DNA from 3 places in the Phytobacter cepae genome. Region 2 is predicted to be linked to each of the others. Evidence: predicted binding sites of a transcription regulator. Region 2 holds the regulator's gene; each other region holds the start of a gene.
What was found. Region 2 encodes Fur, which represses iron uptake genes when iron is present. Its sites were predicted from a motif close to ATAATAATGAGAACNACTATCAA; they were not measured.
Positions count from the first base shown of each region.

Region 1: zupT (zinc transporter ZupT) is a predicted target of Fur. The motif match lies at 5,376-5,398, and genes of this name have one in related genera.
Region 3: sodA (superoxide dismutase [Mn]) is a predicted target of Fur. The motif match lies at 5,242-5,264, and genes of this name have one in related genera.

Region 1 is NZ_CM135107.1:754,306-761,373, reverse strand. It holds gene ACUY4Q_RS03645 (DUF1249 family protein) at 1-60, opposite strand, end outside; gene nudF (ADP-ribose diphosphatase) at 57-689, opposite strand; gene tolC (outer membrane channel protein TolC) at 894-2,348, shown strand; gene ACUY4Q_RS03630 (DUF1190 family protein) at 2,501-3,175, shown strand; gene ACUY4Q_RS03625 (glutathionylspermidine synthase family protein) at 3,181-4,341, shown strand; gene ygiD (4,5-DOPA-extradiol-dioxygenase) at 4,426-5,214, opposite strand; gene zupT (zinc transporter ZupT) at 5,411-6,193, shown strand; gene ACUY4Q_RS03610 (hypothetical protein) at 6,228-6,413, opposite strand; gene ribB (3,4-dihydroxy-2-butanone-4-phosphate synthase) at 6,625-7,068, opposite strand, start outside.
Region 2 is NZ_CM135107.1:3,568,700-3,575,767, reverse strand. It holds gene glnS (glutamine--tRNA ligase) at 1-388, shown strand, start outside; gene chiP (chitoporin ChiP) at 774-2,174, shown strand; gene chiQ (ChiQ/YbfN family lipoprotein) at 2,192-2,524, shown strand; gene fur (ferric iron uptake transcriptional regulator) at 2,589-3,038, opposite strand; gene fldA (flavodoxin FldA) at 3,326-3,856, opposite strand; gene ybfE (LexA regulated protein) at 3,991-4,299, opposite strand; gene ybfF (esterase) at 4,432-5,205, opposite strand; gene seqA (replication initiation negative regulator SeqA) at 5,388-5,939, shown strand; gene pgm (phosphoglucomutase (alpha-D-glucose-1,6-bisphosphate-dependent)) at 5,964-7,068, shown strand, end outside.
Region 3 is NZ_CM135107.1:5,037,815-5,044,882, forward strand. It holds gene cpxR (envelope stress response regulator transcription factor CpxR) at 1-114, shown strand, start outside; gene cpxA (envelope stress sensor histidine kinase CpxA) at 111-1,484, shown strand; gene yiiM (6-hydroxyaminopurine reductase) at 1,525-2,199, opposite strand; gene ACUY4Q_RS23615 (dihydrodipicolinate synthase family protein) at 2,358-3,254, shown strand; gene kdgT (2-keto-3-deoxygluconate transporter) at 3,300-4,283, opposite strand; gene sodA (superoxide dismutase [Mn]) at 4,548-5,168, opposite strand; gene rhaR (HTH-type transcriptional activator RhaR) at 5,347-6,195, opposite strand; gene rhaS (HTH-type transcriptional activator RhaS) at 6,275-7,068, opposite strand, start outside.

The sequences.
Region 1 (7,068 bases), 2.3 Mb from region 2:
GGCGAAATTGGTTTCACACAGGCGCATCATTTCTGGGAAGTCAGGTGTATAACGCTTCATTTTTTCCACTCTTTTCGTAAGCTCTCATAATGCAGTTGCAGCCATTGCAGGGCGATGACAGACGCCGCGTTGTCGATTTTCCCCTCTTCTACCCACTGATAAGCCTGTTCCCGGCTCACCACATGAACACGAATATCTTCGTTTTCATCCACCAGACCATGTATACCTTCAGCCTGCGTGGCATCCACTTCGCCAACCAATAAGGATAAACGCTCACTGGTTCCGCCAGGGCTGGCGAGATAGCTCATAAACTTCTTCACACGCCCAACGGCAAGACCAGCCTCTTCTTGTGCTTCCCGGCGAGCCACATCCTCAACCGTTTCGCCTTCTTCAATCATCCCGGCCACCAGCTCCAGAAGCCATGGGCTTTCACTGGTATCGAACGCCGCGATACGGATCTGTTCAATCAGTACCACTTCATCCCGCACTGGGTCAAAGGGTAGCAAGACTGAAGCATGCCCGCGTTCAAAAATTTCACGCCGGACTTCACCGCTCATTTCGCCGTTAAATAAACGGTGGCGAAACCGGTAGAGTTCAAGCGAAAAAAAACCGCTGTAGAGCGTTTCCCGTGCAATAATTTCTACATCATTTTTAGAGAAAGTCACTGCGGGCGTCTTCGGCTTACTCATACGGGTATCCTGTTCGTAACAAAGGTGATTTTGTGGATTTCAAGCCTGTTTGACTGTCGTTTCAAGCGCTATGTGATAGATTGGAGCAAATTTCCGCCGGATGGCACGTAACGCCAATCTTAAGCGATGGCAGACTCTGTTAGAATCGGCGATTATTTCTGAATTAAGATCAGCGCTATTCATGCTTCACAACAAGGAATGCAAATGAAGAAATTGCTCCCCATCCTTATCGGCCTGAGCCTGACGGGTTTCAGCGCTATGAGCCAGGCAGAGAACCTGTTGCAGGTTTATCAGCAGGCGCGTACAAGCAACCCGGATCTGCGTAAATCTGCTGCCGATCGCGATGCTGCTTTCGAGAAAATTAACGAAGCACGCAGCCCGTTACTGCCGCAGTTGGGTTTGGGTGCAGATTACACTTACGGCAACGGTTATCGCGACAATAACGGCGTGAACTCCAATGCGACCAGTGCTTCTTTGCAGCTTACGCAAACTATCTTTGATATGTCTAAATGGCGCGCCCTGACGTTACAGGAAAAAAGCGCGGGCATCCAGGATGTGACCTGGCAGACCGATCAACAGACGTTAATTCTCAATACCGCGACGGCCTATTTTAACGTTCTGAGCGCTATTGATTCCTTGTCGTACACCGAAGCACAGAAACAAGCCATTTATCGTCAGTTGGATCAAACTACGCAGCGTTTTAACGTGGGTCTGGTGGCGATTACTGACGTGCAGAACGCCCGTTCACAGTACGATACCGTACTGGCGAATGAAGTGACCGCACGTAACAACCTGGATAACGCTGTCGAATCATTGCGTCAGGTCACCGGTAACTATTACCCGGAACTGGCTTCACTGAACGTAGATAATTTCAAAACTGACAAACCAAAAGCAGTGAATGCCCTGCTGAAAGAAGCGGAATCCCGTAACCTGTCGCTGCTGCAGGCTCGTCTTTCTCAGGACCTGGCACGTGAACAAATTCGTCAGGCGCAGGACGGCCATCTGCCTACGTTGGATCTGACAGCTTCAACCAGCGTCTCTAACACCAAATACAGCGGTTCTGCCACCAGCGGCGCGAGCTCGCAGGCTTATCAGGATCGTAATATCGGTCAGAACTCTGTTGGCCTGAGCTTCTCCCTGCCGCTGTATCAGGGCGGGATGGTGAACTCCCAGGTTAAACAAGCTCAGTACAACTTTGTTGGTGCCAGCGAACAGCTTGAAAGCGCACACCGCAGCGTAGTGCAGACCGTGCGCTCCTCGTTTAACAACGTGAACGCATCCATCAGTAGCATTAACGCTTATAAACAAGCGGTTGTCTCTGCACAAAGCTCTCTGGACGCAATGGAAGCCGGATACTCGGTCGGTACCCGTACCATCGTCGATGTTCTGGACGCGACCACAACGCTGTTTAATGCCAAACAGCAGTTGTCCAGTGCTCGTTATAACTACCTGATTAACCAGCTCAATATTAAATCCGCGCTGGGTACATTGAACGAGCAGGATCTGGTGGCGTTGAACAATTCTCTGGGGAAAGTGACCTCTACCACCCCTGAAAGCGTGGCACCGGAAAACCCGGATCAGGAAGCCCGTGTGAACAATATGGCGAACGGCGATCAATCGTTAACGGCACAACCCGCCGCAGCGCGTACTACTCGCTAAGTCATTGATGTTTTAAAACGGGGGCACACAGCCCCCGTTTTTACGTAAGGCAACGTAAAGATCCCCCCTTCCAGCCCGCATCCTGCTTCATTTTCAGCCACTCATCCTCTATCCTGACCTTTTATACATACCTTTGGGTCTCGGAAGACAATATGAAACGGACAAAAAGCATTAATCATGCAATGTTTCGCAAAAGCTGGAGCGCCCGTCATTTGACGCCGGTTGCGCTGGCTGTGACCGCCGTCTTTATGCTGGCAGGCTGCGAGCAGAACGATGAAACAGTATCCATGTATCAAAACGCCGACGACTGCTCCTCCGCTAACCCGGGCAAAAGCGCCGAATGTACTGCGACCTATAACAATGCGCTGAAAGAAGCTGAGCGCACCGCGCCAAAATACGCCAGCCGTGAAGATTGCGTGGCTGAATTTGGTGAAGGCCAGTGCCAGCAGGCTCCGGCGCAGGCCGGTGTTGCACCGGAAAACCAGGCGCAGGCCCAGCAGTCCGGCGGCAGCATGTGGATGCCGCTGATGGCAGGTTACATGATGGGTCGTATGATGGGCGGCGGTGCGGGCTTTGCACAGCAGCCGTTGTTCAGCTCCCGTAACCCGGCGAGCCCGGCCTACGGTCAGTACACCGATGCCGGTGGTAAAAGCTACGGCGCGGCTCAACCTGGCCGTTCCGCAACCGTATCTAAAACCGCTATGGCGCCCAAACCGGCCACGACGTCAACCGTTACCCGTGGTGGGTTTGGTGAATCCGTTGCTAAACAGAACACCATGCAGCGTAGCAGCGCCAGTGGTACCTCTACGCGCTCAATGGGCGGTTGATCGGCATGGAAAGAATCAGCATTACCGAGCGCCCCAACTGGCGCGAGAAAGCCACGGAATTTGGTTTCAATTTTCACACGATGTACGGTGAGCCGTACTGGTGTGAAGATGCCTACTATAAGCTCACGCTTGCGCAGGTCGAGAAGCTTGAGGACGTGACGGCGGAATTGCATCAGATGTGCCTGAAGGTTGTGGAAAAAGTGATCGGCAGCGATGCGTTGCTGGCGAAGTTCCGCATTCCTAAACACACCTGGGAGTTCGTGCGTCAGTCCTGGAAAACCCAGCAGCCTTCGCTCTATTCCCGCCTCGATCTGGCCTGGGACGGTAAGGGCGAGCCTAAGCTTCTGGAAAACAACGCCGACACGCCGACCTCACTGTATGAAGCGGCGTTCTTCCAGTGGATTTGGCTGGAAGACCAGGCCAATGCCGGTCAGTTGCCGGAAGGTAGCGACCAGTTCAACAGCTTGCAGGAAAAGCTCATTGAGCGTTTTGGCCAGTTGCGCGAGCAGTACGGTTTTAATCTGCTGCATTTTGCCTGCTGTCGCGACACGGTCGAAGATCGCGGTACCGTGCAGTATCTGCAGGATTGCGCAGCCGAGGCTGAAATCGCCACCGAATTCCTCTACATCGAAGATATCGGGCTTGGCGAAAAAGGCCAATTTTCAGATTTGCAGGATCAGGTCATCAGCAACCTGTTCAAGCTCTACCCGTGGGAATATATGCTGCGCGAGGTCTTCTCGACCAAACTGGAAGATGCCGGTGTCCGCTGGCTGGAACCTGCCTGGAAGAGCATTATCTCTAACAAAGCGCTGCTGCCCATGCTGTGGGAGATGTTCCCGGATCACCCTAACCTGCTTCCGGCATGGTTTGCAGAAGATGCACACCCGGAAATGGAAAAGTATGTGGTCAAACCAATCTTCTCCCGCGAAGGGGCCAACGTCTCCATTATCGAAAACGGTAAAACGGTAGAAGAAGTGGAAGGCCCATACGGCGAAGAAGGAATGATTGTTCAGGAATTCTATCCGTTGCCTAAGTATGGCGACAGCTACGTGCTGATTGGCAGTTGGCTGATTAACGATCAGCCTGCCGGCATTGGTATTCGTGAAGATCGCGCGTTGATCACCCAGGATCTGTCCCGGTTCTACCCGCATATCTTTGTTGAATAATCCATACTGTCGGGTGGCCGGTTGCGCTTACCCGTCATGCTAACTAAAACCCGATGAGCGAAAGCCATCGGGTTTTATGTTGGGTTAGCCTATCTGTACCGACAACATGCTCAGACTGCCCATTTCGATTCCATCCACAGGAAGGGTAATCGCCTCTTCGCCATCCCATGTGCCCAGCACGTACAACAGCGGCAGGAAGTGATCCGCTGTCGGGTTAGATAGCGAACCTCCCTCATGATCCATGTAATTCGCCAACGGGTGCTGTTCACTCGGCCCTTTCCACGTCAGGTTTGCTTTCACGAACGTATTAAAAGCGGTCGCCCATGGATACGGCGAGCTGTCACCATGCCAGCGGGCCGTACGCAGGTTATGCACGACGTTACCACTCGCTACCAGCATGATGCCCTCATCGCGCAACGTTGCCAGCTTACGCCCCGTTTCCAGATGCCAGGCCGCCGGTTTGGTGCTGTCGATGCTCAGTTGCACCATGGGGATATCCGCATTCGGATACATCTTTATCAGCACGCCCCAGGAACCATGGTCAAAGCCCCACGCTTCTTTATCCAGTCCAACCGGGACAGGGGCCAGCAGTTCAACCAGACGTTGGGCAAGCGCAGGTGAACCCGGTGCCGGATAGTGCGTGTCGTACAGCGCCTGCGGGAATCCACCGAAATCATGGATGGTTTTCGGTGCCTCCATTGCCGTAACCCCGGTCCCACGGGTAAACCAGTGGGCAGATACCACGACAATCGCTTTTGGGCGAGGCAGCGTATCGCCCAGATGAGCCCAGGCGCGAGTATACTTGTTATCTTCCAGAACGTTCATCGGGCTGCCATGGCCTAAAAACAGTGCTGGCATACGAGGTGCGGACATGATGATATCCTTACTGAATGTGTCAATTTAATGAGAACACATTACGCTTTTTTATCAGGGGATGAACTCAGATAAGCATGATGTAGATATTCAGAATTTTTGAATGTAAGCATTACGTAAAAGTGTTTAAGCGGCCTCGCTTTACGATCCATTAATAATTAGCATTAATGAGAATTATTATCATAAGGAGTGATACATGTCAGCACCGCTGATTCTGACGTTATTAGCCGGCGCCGCGACCTTTATTGGCGCCCTTCTGGGTGTCATGGGTCAGAAGCCGTCAAACCGCGTACTGGCGTTTTCGTTAGGCTTTGCCGCCGGAATCATGCTGCTCATTTCACTCATGGAGATGCTTCCAGCGTCTCTCGCCACGCCGGGTATGTCGCCCTTATTAGGCTATGGCATGTTCGTGGTCGGCTTGCTGGGCTACTTCGCCCTGGACCGCCTCTTACCCCACGCACACCCACAGGATTTAATGCAGGAGAGCGGAGAATCGCGGCAGGCACCCCGCAACATCCAGCGCACCGCCATTCTCCTGACGCTCGGTATCAGCCTGCATAACTTCCCGGAAGGCATTGCTACCTTCGTCACGGCCAGTAACGATCTCGAAATGGGGTTGGGTATTGCGCTGGCGGTTGCATTGCACAATATTCCTGAAGGACTTGCGGTGGCAGGCCCGGTCTACGCGGCAACCGGCTCAAAACGCAAAGCTGTCTTCTGGGCGGGGATTTCAGGACTGGCGGAGATTCTGGGGGGCGTTCTTGCGTGGCTGATTCTGGGAAGCCTGGTCTCTCCGGTCGTGATGGCCGCCATTATGGCTGCCGTCGCCGGGATCATGGTCGCGCTCTCCGTCGACGAATTGATGCCTCTCGCGAAAGAAATCGACCCGAATAATAATCCGAGCTACGGCGTCTTATGCGGCATGTCAGTAATGGGCCTGAGCCTGGTGGCGCTGCAATCTTTTGGCTTTGGCGGATGAAGACAGGCGTTGCTCGTCAGAAACGGGCAGCGTCTTATTCCGTTTTGGCTTCACTTTTATCACCGTCTTGCAGACGACGAATAACCTCCAGTGACCGCTGATACCCTTCCTGAAGGGCATCCCGGTCCTGGCGGTACGCCCGGCAGTTGCGCTTCAGGCAGAGGATGTGGGCAAACATCACCAATACGACCACAAGAAAACCGCACCAGTAAATCACCATCTCCCCCTCCTCCTAAAATGACGCGATGCATTGCGTAAAATACGCTCCAGTGGTTACCACTTTATAAGTAGTCGGGGGAGCTATCCATTAGCGAGATCAACAAAGGTTGAAAAGATGGGAAATGCAGGGCTTTCAGGGCGGGTATACAACGCGGGCATAAAAAAATCCGAAGTCAGTTTCCCGGCTTCGGATTTATCGAGCAGACTATCGCTTAGCTGGCTTTACGCTCATGCTCCTGGCGATAGGCGACCAGGTCTTCGATAGTGACCACGGCCATATTGTGCTGACGGGCAAACTCGATGCACTCAGGCGCGCGGCCCATTGATCCATCATCGTTGGTCAGTTCACACAGCACACCTGCCGGTTTGAAACCCGCCAGCGTCACAAGATCAATTGTCGCTTCAGTGTGGCCGCCACGGGTTAATACGCCACCCGGCTGCGCGCGCAACGGGAAAACGTGACCAGGACGGTTCAGATCGGAAGGTTTTGCGTCATCAGCAATCGCCGCACGCACGGTGGTGAGGCGGTCAGCGGCGGAAACGCCGGTGGTGACACCCTCAGCCGCTTCGATGGTCACGGTAAAGCCGGTGCCATACGCGCTGGTGTTATTCTCCACCATCATCGGCAGATCGAGTTGCTTACGACGATCTTCGGT
Region 2 (7,068 bases):
TCCCGACGGCACTATCACCACCATCTTCTGTACTTATGATGCGGACACCCTGAGCAAAGATCCAGCGGATGGCCGTAAAGTGAAAGGCGTCATTCACTGGGTGAGTGCGGCCCACGCGCTGCCGGTTGAAATCCGTCTTTATGACCGTCTGTTCAGCGTGCCAAACCCAGGCGCCGCTGAAGATTTCCTCTCGGTGATGAATCCGGAATCTCTGGTCGTTAAACAGGGTTATGCTGAGCCGTCATTGCAGTCTGCCGCAGCCGGTAAAGCTTACCAGTTTGAGCGTGAAGGTTACTTCTGCCTCGATAGCCGTTATGCAACAGCTGATAAGCTGGTCTTCAACCGCACCGTGGGTCTGCGTGACACCTGGGCGAAAGTCGGCGAGTAATTAACGCGCGACTTTATCTGAACGCCGCCCCGTGCGGCGTTTTTTTATTCTTCCCATCTGAAATTTTAATAATTGTCTGTGATTGACATGAAAAGTTGTTTTAATTTTTTCATTCTCATCCTTCATTTTCCCGATTATTTAACGCGATAAATTACCATTCCCAACTGTTATTCCACGTCTGCGCCAAAACGGATTGAAATCTGTGTTCCTGGTCATATTCCTGATGCTCATTCAGGTAAAGTGCTTGATCATTCATGCGGGCAAAAATAATCTTGATTCGTGGTGTGAAACAAGTTTTTAGCACTCACAGCTATTCCCTGGTTTTAATTTGTTGCTGAATGCCTTTGCACAGCACTTTTGTTTTTTTAGTCAAAGAGGAACAATTATGATCGCGTTTGTCGCTAAACGTAAGGCGATAGCGTTAGCTATTGCCAGCACAACAGCAATATCAGGTTTAATGATAACCCCTGCGGTAAATGCCGAAGGTTTTGTCGATGATTCAACGCTTACCGGCGGGGTGTATTACTGGCAGCGTGAACGCGATCGTAAGGACGTCACCGACGGTAATAAATATAAAACAAACCTTGCACACTCAACCTGGAATACTAACCTCGATTTCCAGTCCGGTTATGCAGCAGATATGTTCGGTATCGATATTGCCGCGTTTGCGGCAATCGAAATGGCAGAGTCATCCGGCAGTGCACACCCTAATGAAATGGCGTTTTCCAATAGTCACAAAGTCTATGACGAAGACTGGGCGGGCGACAGAAGTGGGGCCAGTCTTTATACCGCGGCGGCAAAATTTAAATATGGTCCGGTATGGGCGCGAGCGGGTTACATTCAGCCAACGGGGCAGACACTGCTGGCCTCCAACTGGAGCTTTATGCCGGGTACGTATCAGGGTACGGAACTAGGTGCAAAACTTGATTATGAAGATTGCGGTGCACTGAGTTTCTCGTATATGTGGGCCAATGAATATAAAGCCCCCTGGTACAACGAAACCGATTATTTCTATCAAAATGATGGCGTGAGCAAGATTGATTATGTCCATTCACTCGGCGCGCAATATGATTTTAAAAACGATCTCATTTTAGAAGCGGCATTTGGTCAGGCGCAGGGCTATGTTGACCAATACTTTGCAAAAGCCAGTTATAAATTTGATATTGCGGGCAGCCCATTGTCGACAAGCTATCAGTTCTACAGCTCACGCGATAAAGCATCTAATCACACCATCAATGATATTTATGACGGTACGGCCTGGTTACAGGCACTGACCTTTAATTATACCGCAGGGCCTGTCGATTTACGTCTTGAGGGAACATGGGTCAAAGCCGATGGTCGCCAGGGATATTTCAATTCGCGTATGACGCCGCTTTATGGCTCGTCAAATGGCCGACTGGATATCTGGTGGGATAATCGTTCTGACTTTAACGCCCATAATGAGAAAGCGGTATTTGTTGGCGCTATGTATGATCTTAAAGATTTAAATCTTCCGGGCTGGGCGGTAGGCGCATCCTATGTGTATGGCTGGGATGCCAAGCCATCCAACGTTTCCTCTGGCGACCAATACTATAAAGCCAATAATTCAATTAAGGAATCCGCTTACAGCCTCGACGTCGTTTACACCCTGCAGGATGGTCTGGCGAAAGGGACGTTATTTAAACTGCACTTCACGCAGTTTGATAACCACTCTGATATTCCAAGCTGGGGCGGTGGTTACAACAACATCTTCCAGGATGAGCGCGATGTGAAATTTATCGTGATCGCACCGTTTACGATTTTCTGATGCGAGAGAAGGGCAAAATGAAAAAAAGCATAATGATTCTGTTTATGACCCTGGGACTTGCTGGCTGCGTACAGCAACCCTCAGCGCCGAAAGAAGATATGCGTTTGAGAGCAGCTTACAGTGCCTGCATTAACACCGCAGAAGGATCGTCGGAAAAACTTGAAGCCTGCCGTAGCGTGTTAGACGTGTTGAAGTCAGAAAAGGCACATCAACAGTTTGCTCATGAAGAATCCGTCCGTACACTGGATTATCAGCAGTGTCTGGACGCCACGCATACGGGCAATGGTCAGGCGGTAAAAGCGAACTGCGATCGTATCTGGCAGGAAATTCGCAGCAACAATACGCCGTAGACACTCTTTTTGTACCACCAATAAAAAAGCCAACCGGAGGTTGGCTTTTTACGTTTACGGAAGATTACTTCGCAATCTCGTGGGCGTTTTCATCGCTGCGGCAATCGCCTTCAGCGCAGTGGCCATAGAGGTACAGGCTATGGTTCGTCAGGCGAATGCCGTGTTGAGAGGCGATTTCACGCTGGCGAGCTTCAATGGAGTCATCACTGAATTCAATCACTTTGCCGCAATCGAGGCAAATCAAGTGATCGTGGTGATGTTGCTGAGTCAGTTCGAAGACAGATTTGCCGCCTTCAAAATTATGACGGGTTACGATCCCGGCATCATCAAACTGGTTCAGAACACGGTAAACCGTGGCCAGCCCGATCTCTTCGCCCATGTCAATCAGGCGCTTATATAAATCTTCCGCACTGACATGATGGTTGTCCGGCTCCTGAAGCACTTCCAGGATTTTCAAGCGAGGAAGCGTGACTTTCAGGCCGGCCTTCTTTAATGCGGTATTGTTGTCAGTCATGCGGAATCTGTCCTGTTGCTAAACGGTTCGCTCCCCAAGGGGAAGCTACAAGGAATGCACTGGGAAATGCGTCTCATTATAGAACTGCCATGTCTAAATGAAAACTGCAAGCCCTCAAGTAAAGTAAGCGTATAAAACGTGGTAGTGCCAACAAAGTCCGTTGCGCTACCCGTTTTAACCAGGCCATATTGTACAGTGCTGGCGGCAAAAGTTAAAAAAATGTAGCAATTATTTCCATTGGTTTTAACTATCGATCTGGCGCAACCCGCAGGATGCGCCAAACAGCATCAGGCATTGATGATATCGTTAAGATTCAGCTCTTCGGAAATCTGTTTAACCCATTTATCCACGCGTGCAGCGGTCAGTTCTGGTTGACGATCTTCGTCAATGGCCAGCCCAACAAAATGGTCATCATCGGCAAGGCCTTTAGAGGCTTCAAAGTGGTAGCCTTCGGTCGGCCAGTGACCCACAATCACCGCGCCACGTGGTTCGATGATGTCACGAATTGTCCCCAGCGCATCACAGAAGTACTCTGCATAATCTTCCTGGTCACCACAGCCAAACAATGCGACTAACTTGCCATTGAAATCAATGTCTTCCAGCGTCGGGAAAAAATCATCCCAGTCACACTGCGCTTCGCCGTAATACCAGGTCGGGATGCCAAGCAGCAGAATGTCATAGCCTTCCAGATCCTCTTTGCTGCTCTTTGCAATGTCGTGTACATCTGCAACGTCTTTACCAAGCTGTGCCTGGATCATCTTTGCGATGTTTTCGGTATTACCGGTGTCGCTGCCGAAAAAAATGCCAGTGATTGCCATGAGTAAAATAACCTCTTGAAACTTAATGATATGGTGGTGGCGTTTAGCCCACGGATAAGGGCAATCATAGCAGATCAGAGAAGCACGCGGAAACTGCAATCGCGTCGGACTGCACTCTCTGCTACATGAAAACGTTATTCAGATGAAGAATCAGAGGAATCAATGCTGTTCAGCGCTTTTAGCTGCTCCAGCAACATCTCTTCGATGAGTTCGCTGCGACTCATTTGACGCGCGTCAGCCAGGGCGTTTAATGCGTCAACGGCCTCCGCGTTGATTTTCAGTTCGACGCGTTTAAGCCCACGAAATTTATCGCGTTTAAGCTGATTGCGTTTGTTAATGCGCAATTGCTCGTCGCGAGAGAGCGGATTGGTTTTAGGACGTCCCGGGCGACGCTCATTCGCGAACAGATCTAGGGTCGTGCGGTCCGTTTGTTCTTTAGCCATGATTTAAGAAATACTACGGGAAGTACAAGCAATCGAGCCTGAGCCCGGGTTGATTAGCGCGCCATCATACATCAGGGAGGCAGGGACGCCAACGCCCGGGCGCGTTATGATGACCGAGCGCCGGGTTTTTAATCAGTTTGTCTTTTCAGCAAGATAACGACGAATAGCGCGCAAAACCGCTTCCGGCTTTTCCGCATGCACCCAGTGTCCGGCACCGGCAATGACATGCGCCTTCGCCTGCGGAAACTGTTTAAGCAGAGGCTGACGATACTGCTCGGTCACGTAAGGGGAGTTGCCACCGGGGATGAACAGGGCAGGGTGGTCCCAGACCGGCACCTCTTCCCAGCCGACAATGTGGGGGTACTGCTCCCACAGCACGGGGACATTAAAGCGCCATTGCCCGTCAACAAAGGACTTCAACAAAAATTGAATCACCCCTTCTTCATCGATGACGGTGCGCATCACGGTGGCCGCTTGTTGTCGCGTCGTGGCCCCGGCATCCGTCACCGCATTGATAGCAGCAAAAATCTCATCGTGGCGACGCACGGCATAATCCACGGGGGCAATATCAATCGCTACCAGTCCGTCAATACGTTCCGGGGCAATCGCGGTTAAGGCCATGACCGCTTTCCCTCCCATTGAGTGACCGATAAAGGTGGCCCGCTCAAGGGAATGCGCGTCCAGCGTATCAACCAAATCCTGGGCCATCGCGGGGTAATTCATTTCGTCCGAACTCGCAGAAAGCCCATGATTACGCATGTCCACCTGAAGGATGTCATGGTCGCTCACAAGGTCGCGCGCCAGAATGCCAAGGTTATCCAGGCTGCCAAACAGGCCGTGGACTAACACGATGGGAGAATTGTTGTGCGATTGTTGTGCAGATTGCGCTCGGGTATTCAATTTCATGGCAAAGTTCTTTTTTTCGCTCTTTCGGATTAGGGTATTATGTTGAACATTCTGCCGCCCGGCTGCAAGGTTCAGACACAATCTAACTTAGCCGCCACTCAGGTTTAGCGCTATCCGCTGTTGAGATTTGACTTTATAATCTCAATAACTTGTATTCAGATAAGACACTGCACTGGATTAAAATGAAAACGATTGAAGTTGATGATGAACTCTACAGTTATATTGCCAGCCACACGAAGCATATTGGTGAGAGCGCATCCGACATTTTACGGCGCATGTTGAAATTTTCCGCCTCCTCTCAGCCTGCCGCCACGACGCCTGCCGCTGCAAAAGAAGCCCCTGTTACGCCGAAAGTCGAAGAGAGTAAGCCGACCAACACCGCGAAAGACAAAGTTCGTGCGGTGCGCGAGTTGCTGCTTTCTGACGAATACGCCGATCAGAAAAAAGCCGTTAACCGTTTCATGCTGGTGCTGTCTACACTCTATTCTCTGGACAACAAAGCCTTTGCAGAATCCACCGAGTCCCTGCACGGGCGTACCCGCGTATACTTTGCGTCTGATGAACAAACCTTGTTGCAAAATGGCACGCAGACCAAGCCAAAACAGGTGCCAGATACACCATACTGGGTCATCACCAACACTAATACGGGTCGTAAATGCAGCATGGTAGAACACATCATGCAGTCAATGCAGTTCCCGGCGGAATTGATTGAAAAGGTTTGCGGCACAATTTAATCCTTGCATAAGAAGGACCAGGCAATGGCTAACCATGAACGTGCGGGTCAACCTGCACAACAGAGCGATTTGATCAACGTCGCCCAGCTTACCGCGCAGTACTACGTGCTGAAACCGGAAGTGGGTAATTCTGAACATGCAGTTAAATTTGGTACGTCCGGGCATCGTGGTAGCGCAGGGCGTCATAGCTTCAACGAACAGCATATCCTGGCGATTGCCCAGGCCATCGCTGAAGAGCGCGCCAAAAACGGTATCACCGGGCCATGCTATGTGGGCAAAGATACCCACGCCTTGTCTGAACCTGCCTTTATCTCTGTGCTGGAAGTGCTGGCGGCCAACGGTGTTGACCTGGTTGTGCAGGAAAACAACGGCTTTACGCCGACGCCTGCTGTTTCCAATGCCATTCTGGTCCACAACAAAAAAGGTGGCGCGCAGGCGGACGGTATCGTGATTACCCCGTCGCACAACCCGCCGGAAGATGGTGGCATTAAATACAACCCGCCAAACGGTGGGCCGGCTGATACCAACGTCACCAAAGTGGTGGAAGACCGTGCTAATGCCCTGTTAGCCGACGGCCTGAAAGGCGTGAAACGTATTACGCTGGACGCGGCCCTGGCTTCAGGTCACGTGAAAGAACAGGATCTGGTGCAACCCTTCATTGAAGGGCTGGCCGACATCGTCGATATGGCGGCTATCCAGAAAGCCGGTCTGAAGCTTGGCGTTGATCCACTGGGCGGCTCCGGCATTGAGTACTGGAAGCGCATTGCCGAATTCTACAAGCTTGATCTCACTATCGTGAACGATCAGGTCGATCAGACTTTCCGCTTTATGCACCTCGATAAAGATGGTGTGATCCGTATGGATTGCTCATCCGAATCCGCAATGGCAGGTTTGCTGGCGCTGCGTGATAAGTTCGACCTGGCGTTCGCCAACGACCCGGACTATGACCGCCACGGCATCGTCACGCCGGCAGGGTTAATGAACCCGAACCATTATCTGGCTGTTGCCATTAATTACCTGTTCCAGCATCGTCCGCAGTGGGGCAAAGATGTGGCTGTGGGCAAGACCCTGGTCTCCTCCGCGATGATCGACCGTGTGGTTAACGATCTGGGCCGCAAACTGGTAGAAG
Region 3 (7,068 bases), 1.5 Mb from region 2:
GCCATCGACATGCATATCTCTAACCTGCGCCGCAAACTGCCGGACCGCAAAGACGGTCACCCGTGGTTTAAAACCTTGCGTGGCCGCGGCTATTTGATGGTATCCGCTACATGATAGGAAGTTTGACCGCCCGCATCTTCGCCATTTTCTGGCTGACGCTGGCGTTAGTGTTAATGCTGGTCCTGATGGTGCCAAAACTGGATTCACGCCAGATGACGGAATTGCTCGACAGCGAGCAGCGTCAGGGCGTGATGATTGAGCAGCACGTCGAGGCGGAACTGGTCAACGATCCCCCTAATGACCTGATGTGGTGGCGCAGATTATTCCGCGCTATCGATAAATGGGCTCCGCCGGGGCAACGCCTGCTGCTGGTCACCAGCGAAGGCCGCGTCATTGGCGCAGAACGCAATGAAATGCAGATTATCCGCAATTTTATTGGTCAGGCGGATAACTCTGATCACCCACAAAAGAAAAAGTATGGTCGGGTGGAGATGGTAGGGCCCTTCTCCGTCCGGGACGGGGAAGATAATTACCAGCTCTATCTTATCCGCCCTGCCAGCAACTCTCAGTCTGACTTTATTAACCTGTTGTTTGACCGCCCGCTGTTGCTGCTTATCGTTACCATGCTCATCAGCTCACCGCTGTTGCTCTGGCTGGCGTGGAGCCTCGCAAGGCCAGCGCGTAAGTTGAAAAATGCGGCGGATGAAGTGGCACAAGGCAATTTACGACAGCGGCCGGAGCTGGAAGCCGGGCCACAGGAGTTCATTGCTGCCGGGGCCAGCTTTAACCAGATGGTCACCGCGCTGGAGCGAATGATGACGTCACAGCAGCGTCTGCTTTCTGACATCTCTCATGAGCTACGTACACCGCTCACGCGCTTACAGTTGGGTACCGCCCTTCTGCGTCGCCGCAGTGGTGAGAGTAAAGAGCTGGAACGTATTGAAACGGAAGCGCAGCGACTCGACAGTATGATCAACGATCTTTTGGTGATGTCGCGCAATCAGCAGAAAGCCGCGCTGGTGAGCGAAACCGTGAAGGCGAACCATCTGTGGAATGAGGTACTGGATAACGCCGCATTTGAAGCCGAGCAGGTGGGCAAAACGCTGACGGTGAACTTCCCGCCAGGCCCGTGGCCGCTGTACGGTAACCCCAACGCGCTGGAAAGTGCGCTGGAGAATATCGTGCGTAACGCCCTGCGCTATTCACACACCAAAATTGAAGTGAACTTCTCGGTCGACAAAGAGGGCATCACCATCAACGTGGATGACGATGGCCCTGGCGTCAGCCCGGAAGACAGAGAGCAGATTTTCCGTCCTTTCTACCGTACCGACGAGGCGCGCGATCGCGAATCAGGGGGCACGGGACTGGGGCTGGCTATCGTAGAAACTGCCATTCAGCAGCACCGTGGTTGGGTGAAAGCCGACGACAGCCCGCTGGGGGGATTACGTTTAACGATTTGGCTGCCGCTGTACAAACGCGCATAAAGATCCGATTTCCCTCTCTGCAAGGAGAGGGACGTCGGGTTTATTTTCCCCACAATCTTCGCGAATTATCCTCGATAACCCCACTTAAACGACGCTTCTGCATCGTTCTGGCCCAGCTTGCTGAGAGACCGGCCGCAGAGAGCAAATGACGGTACTGGTCGTCATCGAACGGCATATGCCAGGCAATAGCCGCGGCGTCCTGAACGCTGACATCGCTGGTACGAGACACCAGCTCCAGCGGTGAGTCAGCTGGCACCTTTCCACCCGCAATCACCCGATACAGCCAGCCTACGCGCCCACTGGCCTGCATTTGCGACGCCATGTCGCTGACGTTAAAGTGAAAGTTGAGTTTATAGCAGGGCGATCGCGGCTGCGTCACCTGAATCAGGGCCTCTCCCCAGCGAAAAATATCACCGATAAAAACATTCCGTTCCGTCAGCCCTTCCGTCGACAGATTTTCACCGAAGGCGGGGGCGTAATAGAGCGCCTCGTCGTCAGGGAACGTTTGACGCCAGAAAGCATAATGCTCTCGCGGATAATGGCAAAGCGCTCTGTCCGGCCCGCCATGAATCACCTTTTCCGCCTGTTCATCCCCCACCAGACCACGATCCGTTAAGGTTAACTCCCCGTCGACCTGGAGTTTAGCGATAGCACTGGGCTTACCGCCCACATAATCCTTTATTTTCCCTGTATAAACATTAACCGGATGCCGCATCTTTTCCCCCAGCCGCTAGAATTGTTCGGGTATTACACCACACTTTTTACTGCAAAATCGTGCAGAAATGAGACACCGGTTCGCGTGCCCTCCGCCGGGACGTGCTATCTCTTAATTGAATAACTGAAACGCTATTTCACATTCAAGGAGACAGTGACGTGAAGACTGAAAATGAATTTTTCGGCGTCTGGTGCCCGTCCATTACCCCCATGACGCCCGACGGTAAAGTCGATCTGAACGGACTGAGGCAGCATATTGCACGCCTGACCGATGCCAGAATTGATGTGGTCTTGCTGATGGGGAGCATCGGGGAGTTTGCCTCTTTCACGCTTGACGAGCGCCTGATGCTGATTCGTGAAGCACGCGGCATGACTGCCGGCACCCTGGTCGCGAACGTCTCCTCGACCTGCATGAATGATGTAGAGCGGATGGCAAATGAAGCCTTCCACACCGGCTATCAAGCTGTGATGGTGCTGCCGCCCTATTACTACGGACAATCGCCGGCACAGTTGTTAAGTTATTTCCGTCACCTGGGGCAACGGTTGAGCGGCAAATGGTTCGCCTATAACTTCCCGGCACGCACTGGCTGCGATCTAACGCCAGAACTGGTGGCAACGCTGGCAGCAGAATTCCCGAACTTTGCGGGTATCAAAGACACGGTCGATTGCCAGTCGCATACCCGTAATATCATTCTGGCGACTGAAAAAATCCGTGAGGATTTCGCGGTGCTTTCGGGTTATGACGAGTATTTTATTCCAAACCTGCTGGCAGGCGGCGCGGGAGTCATCTCTGGATTAAATAATGTGATGCCAGAGCTGTTCGTCAACGCGCGTGAGGCGTGGAAACAAAACGATTTGGCGGCCTTGCATGACGCCCAACGTGAAATAGGCAAGTTCATGTCGATTTACACGATTGGCGAGGATTTTGTCACCACCATCAAAACGGTAGTTTCGCGGAAATTTAACTATTGCGGCGCCACTTCGCGTAATTTTGGCGGTGAGTTAACGCAAGCCGAGTGTGCGCAGGTTGATGAGATTTTTGGTATACGCCACTAACAAAAAACCGGCCTGCCAGGCCGGTTTCTCTTTTAAAGATCCACGCTATTTCACCGCACCGCGCAACTCGGCTTCTGCCGCATCCCCTTTCACTTTACGTGACCAGACAGAGGTCAGGATCGGCACCAGAATGGAGGTCACAATAACCGATGTGGCCACCAATGCGGTCGCGGCCGGTGCCATCGCTTTAAACTCTGGCACCATCTCAGCAATCAGCACCGGCGTTGCGACCGCCGCACCGGCAGAGCTTGAGGCAGCAAGCCCTGCGGTTCCGTCCCCGCCACCGATCAGCTTGTCAGCAATAATCAATGGAATACCGGTTATCACAATCACCGCCAGCCCAAGCAGAATACCGAGCAGGCCGGTCTGGGCGATAACGCTTAAATCAATGGTGTTGCCGAGCGCAAAGGCAAAGAAGGGGATCAGCGTCTGCACCGCGCGGGTAAAAAATTCCCGTAATTCGGGGTCGAGGTTACCCAGCCCAAAGCCAATCAGGAAGGGCAGCACCGCACCGACAAACACATGCGGTTCAAACGAAGCAATTCCTGCCGTGCCAAGGATAACCATTGTCATCAGCGGACCCGATTCGAGAGACATCAGCACAAACGCCCCGGCCTCTTCTTTGGTGCCGTACTGCTGCATGATGGAGGCATACAGCCCGCCGTTGGTCATGTCCATCGAGGCCACCAGCGCCAGCGTCGACAGCCCGGCAAAGAAGCCCGCCTCCACACCGTGAGCGGGAATCAAACGTGAGGTCACCGCTGCAACCACCCAGGCCACGGCGATTTTCGTCACCACCAGGGTACCGGACTTGCGCAATACCGTACCCGTCGCGCTGAGCTTAATGGAGGCGCCCATGCAGAAAAACCACACCGCCAGAATGGGCACGGTACCGGTAATCATGCCATTGGTGAAGGAACCAAAATACTTCCCGGCACCCGGTGAGAAGGTATGGCACAGCGCCCCCAGAAACAGAGGAACCAGCATCATCCCACCCGGGATTTTTTCAATTGCACGTTTGATTTGCATATCGCCACCTGTAATACATCAGTGATTTTTTGTGCGCCATCTCGCCCATTTTCAGGAGCGTTTCCAGCGCTGATAGCGAAATGCTAGAACGTCGTCACACTCAGAAAAGTGATCTCACATGCAAAATCAAAACTATATTTCATTTTTATCAGATCAGCGTTTCTTTACATCTTGACGCTGAGTTGCAGCCATAAAAAAGCCCCCACTGACAGCATCAGTGAGGGCTGAAATCTCCCGCGTTACCACGGGAAATTTAACGAAACATTACTTCTTAGCAGCGAAACGTGCTGCTGCTTCGTCCCAGTTCACCACGTTCCAGAACTCTTTGATGTAGTCCGGGCGGCGGTTCTGGAATTTCAGGTAGTAAGCGTGTTCCCACACGTCCAGGCCCACGATCGGGAAGCCAGACGCGCCAGAAATCGCTTCACCCATCAGCGGGGAATCCTGGTTAGCGGTAGAAACCACAGCCAGTTTGTCGCCTTTCAGCACCAGCCACGCCCAGCCAGAACCGAAGCGGGTTGCTGCTGCTTTTTCAAATTCAGCTTTGAAGTTATCAACGGAACCGAAGTCACGCTCGATAGCGGCTTTCAGGTCGCCCTGCAGGGTGGTGTCTTTTTTCAGGCCTTTCCAGAACAGGCTGTGGTTAGCGTGACCGCCCGCGTTGTTACGCAGAACGGTTTTTTTGTCAGCCGGCAGTTGATCCAGTTTGGTGATCAGCTCTTCCGCAGACAGGTTAGCGAATTCTGGCAGGCTTTCCAGCGCCGCATTGGCGTTGTTAACGTAGGTCTGGTGGTGTTTAGTGTGATGGATTTCCATCGTCTGCTTGTCGAAATGAGGCTCAAGTGCATCGTAGGCGTACGGCAGGGATGGCAGTGTATAGCTCATACTAATCTCCATTATTGTCGGGCGGCGGGTATGTTAACGCCGCGTAAGCAGTTGGTTCATTATAGTTAGTTAAATGCTATTGAAAATGTTTATCAATGCCGTAGTTTTATTATGGTTATAACATTCTGTTATGTAAACAAGTCTATGCGGCATAAGGAAATGTCGGGTGGCAAGGATTCTATGCCGCTTCGTTATGGCGCTGCCGCCACTGACTGGGCGTCATGCCGGTTTCACGGGTAAAAACCACCGAAAAGTAATTGCTGTCTTCAAAGCCACAACGGGTAGATACCTCACCTATCATCAACTCCGTATGTTGCAACAGGTACTGCGCGTGGCAAATCCGCAGCTGGCGCAGGTAGTGGTTGATGGTCATCCCGGTCTGGGTGCGAAATTGCTGACGTAGCGCGCGCTCGCTGCACCGCTCCTGTTCACAAAACTGCTCCAGCAGGAAGCTGCGATTGAGACTGCCTGAAAGCGCAGTGATAAGTTTATCCAGCAGCGGTTCGCTGTTAGCGGCGGCGAGGTTATCAGCGGCAAAGCGATGGCGTTTAAGGGTCATGACCAACTGAGCGAATAAGGCTTCCGCCATGGCGTTCGCCAGCGGATCATTTTTGCTACTTTCCTGTTCGAGCTGCGTGATCACCTGCCGCGCCTGGGTCATTCCGGTGCTGCCAATGCGCCAGTGCGAGGTCCACTGTTCATCATTCAGGCCGGGAATATGCGCGGCCCAGTCAAGATTGAGCGACAAGCGATCGGGGCAGTAGATGATATTTTGCAGGACCAGATCGTTGACCGAGGCATAGGAGTGTTTGTCCTGCGCGCGGATGTAAAACAGATCGCCACGGGTGATGCGATAGGGCCGGTCGTTGAGCACATGCAAGCCGTTGCCACGCCAGACCAGCACCAGCTCATAAAACTCATGCGTATGCTCGGCAAACACATTTTGCGGATAGCGATCCGCCACGGCAACGGTCTGCCCGGGCCGGGGGAAAAAATCGGCGCTACGAAGAATTAACTGGCTTGCCACGACGTCACCTCAGCCTTAAACAACCGATAAGTATTAGCTGATTTGCGACGAAAAATCGGTGACAGCCTTCTCGTTACCGTCATTGCAATTGCACATCACGCCCCTGACGAATATCGCGCGGCGACCAGTTGAATTCGCGGCGAAAAAGGGTCGAAAAGTGGTTACTGTCGCCGAAACCGCAGCGATAAGCGATATCCGTAATGCTATCGTCGCCGTGACGTAACATATGGCGTGCCTTGATGAGTCGCAGCCGGTTGAGATAGCGCTGCGGGGTCAGCCCGGTATAGCTTTTGAGTTGACGATGCAGAGTCCGCAGCGACAGCGCGTGGCGATCTGCCAGTGACTCCCAGCACACCTCTTCGGCAAAATGGTCCTCAAGCCAGGACATTAACTGATTAAGCCGCGCATCATTACTGAACGCCCCCTCCTCCAGACTGCTTTTACGCAGCAGCACCAGCAACTGCATAAAGAGAATTTCGCGGTTGGCGGTAGTCGGCATATCCAGCGCCTCACCCAGGGTTTCCATCTGACCAATAATCTGCCGCACCTGCTGCAGGACACACTGATTAACACGCCAGTGGGAGGGGTAATGCCCATCCTGCTCCTGCGGCAAGAGTTCGTTTAACCCGGCGAGGAACGTAAACGCATCCGGTGAGCGATAGAGCACATTGGTCAGGCAAAGGTTGTCAGTATGTTCATATAAGTGCCTGTCGTGATCGCGAACGAAACAGACCGTTCCACCGCTGATGGTATATGCCTGACCGTTAAACACATGAATACCGGTGCCGTGCTCAACAATCACAATCTCATGAAAATCATGATGATGTTCAGGAAACGCCGCCTGGGGCAATCGCGGTTCGATAGCAACTGGCG